Regions from separate parts of the Ruminococcus sp. Marseille-P328 genome, predicted to be linked through region 1. Evidence: predicted binding sites of a transcription regulator. Region 1 holds the regulator's gene; the other holds the start of a gene.

The links. Region 1 encodes HrcA, which represses chaperone genes, less so after heat shock. Its sites were predicted from a motif close to TGTTAGCACTCNNNNNNNNNGAGTGCTAACA; they were not measured.
Region 2: a site for HrcA is predicted at 1,674-1,704, ahead of groES (co-chaperone GroES). Genes of this name have one in related genera too.

Annotation. Positions count from the first base shown of each region.
Region 1 covers NZ_CAXUBQ010000009.1:58,145-61,573, reverse strand. Annotated here, with positions in the region: gene ACESTK_RS08235 (chromate transporter) at 1-69, shown strand, start outside; gene ACESTK_RS08230 (TIGR00730 family Rossman fold protein) at 162-704, shown strand; gene hrcA (heat-inducible transcriptional repressor HrcA) at 1,149-2,189, shown strand; gene grpE (nucleotide exchange factor GrpE) at 2,206-2,868, shown strand; gene dnaK (molecular chaperone DnaK) at 2,984-3,429, shown strand, end outside.
Region 2 covers NZ_CAXUBQ010000016.1:50,129-53,557, forward strand. Annotated here, with positions in the region: gene groL (chaperonin GroEL) at 1-1,307, opposite strand, end outside; gene groES (co-chaperone GroES) at 1,352-1,636, opposite strand; gene codY (GTP-sensing pleiotropic transcriptional regulator CodY) at 2,064-2,849, opposite strand; gene topA (type I DNA topoisomerase) at 3,204-3,429, opposite strand, start outside.

The DNA.
Region 1 (3,429 bases):
AATCCTATTCTGGTGATGGTTTTGTGCGGTGTGGCAAATATGGTGTTTTGCGCGGCTGCCGGAAGCTGACTGGAAAAGATATGCCAGCTGACTTTCGTATATGGTGCTGCCGCAGGTAGGCTGCACCTGTGTTTAGAAGAAAAAATAAGGGGGATAACAGATTGAACATATGTGTATATGGCGCTTCAAGTGCACTGCTTAAAAACATTTATTATGAAAAAACAGAAGAGCTTGGAAGAGCAATGGGAAAAAGAGGTCACGGTCTGGTGTTTGGCGGCGGGGCTACCGGAATGATGGGAGCAGCAGCCAGAGGCGTGGCAGCAGAAAATGGTTACATACTTGGAATTGCTCCCCGATTTTTTGACCAGCCTGGAGTTCTGTATGAGAAATGCACGGAATTTATTTTCACAGAGAATATGAGAGAGCGCAAAAAACTTCTGGAAGAAAAATCAGATGCTACGATCGTAGCACCTGGCGGAATTGGTACCTACGAGGAATTTTTTGAGATTTTTACCTTGAAAAGCCTGAAACGTATTGACCGCCCAATTGTGCTGTATAACATTGACGGATATTATGACAAGATGAAAGCATTGCTGGAGTACACAGCAGAAGAGAAATTCATGGATTTTTCCGTGCTGGATCTGGTAGTCTTTCTGGATGAGCCGACAGCAGTTCTTGACTATCTGGAAAATTATAAAAAATAGAGGCTGCTATTCAGCAGGGGCTGTTTTGCGAAACATATAACTGTGAAGGTGCTGAACAGTTACAAAACGGACATGTCGCCTATGGGCGGTATTCCTATATAGGAAAGAAGATGCCAGGGAAAATTTTCTCAAGGCATCTTTTTCATTTATGCGGCAGCAAACATAAGACTGCGTTGGCAGATACCTGATAGTATCCTTGCTGTCCAAAAAAAGTATTGCAGTAAGGAGAATTTAGCCAGAATGGTAAAGTATAGGGTAAAAACTATCAAAAAAGATGAAAAAAATTTGTAAAAAATATTGACAAAAGGAATACTGAGGTGTATCTTAAGAACATAGATGTTAGCACTCCTAAATAATGAGTGCTAACAAAAGGAATTCGAAGAAGCCAGACGGAAATCAGAATCAGGTTTGACCGTCTGCTTTTCAGGAAGGAGCAGATATTTCATGGATGAAGTATTAGATGAGCGCAAACGGAAAATACTGAAAGCAATCATCAAAACTTATATGGAAACAGGCGAGCCTGTAGGCTCCAGAACTATTTCCAAGTATCCGGATCTGAATGTCAGCTCTGCTACTATCCGAAATGAGATGTCCGACCTGACGGATATGGGCTACATCGTACAGCCCCACACCTCAGCCGGAAGAATTCCATCAGATAAAGGCTATCGCCTTTATGTAGATGAGCTTACCAGGGAGAAGGAAGCCGAGATCGCAGAAATCCGTGATCTGATGATTGAGAAATCAGATAAGATGGATAAGGTGCTCAGGCAGGTGGCGAAGGTTCTTGCCACGGATACCAATTATGCGGCTATGGTTGCGGTTCCCCAGTATAAGGGAAGCACCCTGAAGTTCATTCAGCTTTCACGAGTCAATGAGCGGCAGCTGATTGCCGTAGTTGTATGTGAGGGTAATGTCATTCGGAACCAGATCATTAATATTGATGAGGAGATGGATGATCAGACGATCCTGAAGTTGAATCTTCTTCTTAACACGAACCTGAACGGCGTACCCATCCAGGATATTAATCTGGGCATGATTGCCAGATTAAAAGAACAGGCGGGTAGCCACAGTGGTGTGGTTGCAGATGTGCTGGACGCAGTTGCAGCTACAATTCACGTGGACGAAGAAGATATGAAAGTATATACGTCGGGAGCGACCAACATATTTAAGTATCCAGAGCTTGCAGATACATCCAGAGCCAGTGAGCTGATTTCTACTTTCGAGGATAAGCAGGAACTTGCGGATATGGTCCGTGAGGAAATGGGAGACTCGGAGAACACAGGAGTTCAGATATACATCGGGGATGAAGTTCCGGTACGTACCATGAAAGACTGCAGTGTGGTCACAGCTACTTATGAGCTGGGAGATGGAATGCGTGGAACTATTGGAATCATCGGTCCCAAGCGAATGGATTACGAGAATGTAGTGGACAGCTTAAAGAAATTAAAAGTCCAGCTTGACGAAATGGTAAATAAGAAAACCTAGAAAGGCGGTTGAAAGCGTGTCAGAAGAAATGAATAAAGAAGCCGAAGTACAGGAAGAAGCAGTTGACATTCCGGTAACAGACGGAAGCGAAGAAGAGGCAGCAGATACAGCCCAGACAGCAGAAGAGGAGACTTCCGAGGAACCTGCACAGACAGAAGAAACTGAGCAGTCAGATCAGGGAACCGAATCTCAGAAGGAACCGGAAACCAAGACAAAAACTTCTTTCTTCGGTAAGAAGAAAAAAGAGAAAGATAAATTTGAACAGCAGGTCGAGGAGCTTACAGACAGACTGAAGCGCAGCATGGCTGAATTCGATAACTACCGTAAAAGAACGGAGAAGGAGAAATCCAGCATGTACATCATCGGCGCCAGGGACATCGTTGAAAAAATGCTTCCGATCGTGGATAACTTCGAAAGAGGTCTTGCACAGGCACCGGAGGATGATTCATTTGCAGAAGGCATGAAGATGATCTACAGGCAGATGATGACAGCTTTTGATGAGATGGGTGTGAAGCCAATCGAGGCTGTAGGTAAGGAATTTGATCCGAATCTGCATAATGCAGTGATGCATGTGGAGGACGAATCCGTTGGCGAGAACATCGTCGTAGAGGAATTCCAGAAGGGATATACTTACAAGGATTTCGTTGTAAGACACAGTATGGTAAAAGTTGCTAATTAACAGAAAGCAGCTTGGAGAATTAAACTTCATCGACATTTTCTAAAAACAAAGTATAAATGTTACTGTTCGTGTAATGGACAGCAACCATGAATTTTTAAACAGGAGGAAAATTATCATGGGAAAAATCATTGGTATTGATTTAGGTACAACAAACAGCTGTGTAGCTGTTATGGAAGGTGGACAGCCAACCGTTATCGCAAATACAGAAGGATCCAGAACAACACCATCTGTTGTAGCATTCACAAAGACAGGTGAGCGTCTGGTAGGTGAGCCTGCAAAACGCCAGGCAGTAACAAACGCAGAGAAAACAATCTCTTCCATCAAGAGAGAGATGGGTACAGATTACCGTGTAACAATTGATGATAAGAAATATTCCCCACAGGAAATTTCCGCTATGATTCTTCAGAAACTGAAAAAAGACGCTGAAGGATACCTTGGAGAGTCTGTTACAGAAGCAGTTATCACTGTTCCGGCATATTTCAATGATGCTCAGCGTCAGGCAACCAAGGATGCTGGTAAGATTGCAGGCCTTGATGTAAAACGTATTATCAACGAGCCTAC
Region 2 (3,429 bases), on a different contig from region 1:
TTCTCATCTCCCTCAAGATCTGCTGCAAGTTTTGCGACCTCTTTGGAAGCGTGGATATATGCAGAACCACCTCCTGCAATGATTCCTTCTTCAACAGCTGCTCTGGTAGCTGCAAGAGCATCTTCCATACGAAGTTTTGCTTCTTTCATCTCAGTCTCAGTAGCTGCACCAACACGAACCACTGCTACGCCGCCAGCAAGCTTTGCAAGTCTTTCCTGAAGCTTCTCTCTGTCGAAATCAGATTTTGTCTCCTCAATCTGAGCACGGATCTGGGCAACACGATTGGCAATTGCTTCTTTATCTCCCATACCATCAACAATAACAGTATTCTCTTTTGCAACTTTAACAGATTTTGCACGTCCTAACTGAGCCATTGTAGCATCTTTCAGTTCAAGACCTACCTCGTCAGAAATTACAGTACCACCTGTCAGGATTGCGATATCCTGAAGCATTTCTTTTCTTCTGTCACCATAGCCAGGAGCTTTTACAGCTACTACCTGGAAGGTTCCTCTTAATTTGTTTACGATCAGAGTGGTAAGAGCCTCACCCTCAACATCCTCAGCGATGATAAGAAGTTTTGCTCCAGCCTGTACGATCTGCTCCAGCAGCGGAAGAACTTCCTGAATGTTGGAGATTTTCTTGTCTGTGATCAGAATATATGGATCCTCAAGGTTTGCTTCCATCTTCTCCATATCAGTGGACATGTATGCGGAAATATATCCACGGTCAAACTGCATACCTTCTACAAGGTCAAGCTCTGTGTGCATGGTCTTGGACTCTTCTACAGTAATAACACCGTCGTTGGAAACTTTCTCCATTGCATTTGCAACAAGCTCTCCGACTTCTTTATCTCCGGCGGAAATAGATGCAACGTTTGCGATCTGTTTCTTTCCGCTTACTTTCTGGCTCATGTTCTTGATTGCTTCTACAGCAGTATCTGTAGCTTTCTTCATACCGCGTCTCATAACGATCGGGTTAGCACCTGCTGCCAGGTTCTTCATTCCTTCGTGAACCATTGCCTGAGCAAGTACAGTAGCAGTTGTAGTACCGTCACCAGCTACATCGTTTGTTTTGGATGCAACTTCCTTGATCAGCTGAGCGCCCATGTTCTCGAAAGCATCCTCAAGCTCAATCTCTTTTGCGATTGTAACACCATCGTTTGTGATAAGCGGAGCACCGAACTGTTTATCAAGTACTACGTTTCTTCCTTTCGGTCCAAGTGTTACTCTTACGGTATCAGCAAGTTTATTTACACCAGCCTCTAATGCTGTTCTGGCTTCTGCGCCATATTTAATCTCTTTTGCCATAATGAATCATCCTCCTGATTTCAAGTTATTTATAAGGTTATGTCTTATTTCACAATTGCAAGAATATCGCTCTGTTTTACAATGATATACTCTTCACCGTCAAGCTTAACCTCTGTTCCTGAATATTTGGAATAGATAACCTTGTCGCCTACAGTAACTTCCATTTTCACTTCTTTGCCGTCAACAACTCCGCCAGGTCCTACTGCGATTACTTCTGCCTGCTGTGGTTTCTCCTGTGCCTGTCCTGGAAGAACGATACCGGATTTTGTTGTCTCTTCTGCTTCTAACTGTTTTAATACAACTCTGTCGCCTAATGGAACTAATTTCATGATCTATGTCCTCCTTTAGAATTGCTTTTCTTTTCCTTGCTAGCACTCATTATTGCCGAGTGCTAATCACTGTCCATTATATTATTGAATTATCGTTATTTGTGCAACTCTTTTCATAGTTGCATTTTTAAGTATATTCTTTTTTATTCTCTTTTATGCTCTTTTTTTCTCTTGTTTTCTCACTTTAAAAATTTTCTGAATTTTTTTCTATTTCGAAGCTTCTGAAGACTGCCTGGTAAAGTTTTTTTGTGAAATCATGAATTCCAACGAAGTTTCCTGTTATACACAAAAAAGAACTGCCCTCCAGAGCGTGTTTGAAAAAGCGTTCCTGCAATCTGCAACTTCACAATTTGCAGAAAGCCTTTTTCAAACACGTTCAAAGGAAAACAGTTCTTCTGTACACTTGTTTGTTATTTATTGAATTCACTCAGGCCTTTTTATTTCTCTGGGCCTTAATCTCTTCTAATTCATCAAAGATCACTTCATTGAGAACCTTGATATAGGTTCCCTTCATACCGGATGACCGGGACTCAATAACGCCTGCGCTCTCGAACTTGCGGAGTGCATTTACGATTACTGATCTGGTAATACCTACTCTGTCTGCAATCTTGCTGGCAACAAGAATTCCCTCATCTCCGTCAAGCTCATCAAAAATATGGATGATAGCTTCCAGTTCAGAGAAAGAAAGTGTGTTAAAAGCAGATTTCACAACCTGTTTCTTTCGGTCTTCCTCAGCATTCTCTTCATGTACAGCTCGCATCATCTCAAGACCTACAACTGTGGTGCCGTATTCACTGACAATAATATCCTCAATATCATATGGACGATCCTTGCGGTACATAAACACCGTTCCAAGACGTTCTCCTGCAATATCAATAGGATTGATGATTCCCTGATAGCTGCTGGAAACATGCTCAAATCCAAGTGTCTGAAGATTCACGTTCTCTTTGGTAGATAATACCCCTAAAAAACGCTCATTCAGCAGAGGGTCAACATGACCGCCCACCTCATCAGCTATCAGCTCCTGGATTTCCTCAACTCCCGGGCAAAAGCTTACACCAAGCACCTTGCCTTTCTTGCTGAGAACCAGGATATTAGAACTTAAAGTATCCATCAGAACCTGGCAGATATCATTAAAAACCACCTTACTGGAACTGCTGTTATGGAGAAGTTTATTGATTTTTCTTGTTTTATCAAGTAACTGAACGCTCATTTTGTCCTCCCTTCGCTTTTGTTACATGAGAGCCTGTTTGAAAACCCACTCCCGCAATCTATACGCTCCACTTTGCAGGAGATTTTGCAGAAAGCATTTTTCAGGCATGCTCTGACTTTACCTGTTATTCTAATACTACACGTTTTTCAAACTATTTACAAGCTATTTTTTACTATTTTTCAATTTTGTTTAGCTTTTCTGAAAATATCACGTTTTTGAAACTATTCATCAAACAATGGAAGTAATAGAGCTTTTATTTAAAAAATCCCCTGCAAAACATAATACATCTGCCTTGCAGGGGATCTTTCCCGAAAACTTCTTAATTTGTTACTGTTCGCGAGCTTCACAGCAACCTTAATTTTCTTTTTCATCCTTCGGCCTGGTTTCTACATAGCCGCAGGTTTCCTGGCTGCACACCAGTTTATTTCCTTTTTCCACCATGTAGCTTCCGCACACCGGACATTTCTTATCCGATGGCTTCTGCCATGACATAAAGTCACATTCCGGATTATCTTCACAACCGTAATACTTACGGCCTTTCTTCGTCTTCTTAAGCACCACTTCCTTACCACACTTCGGG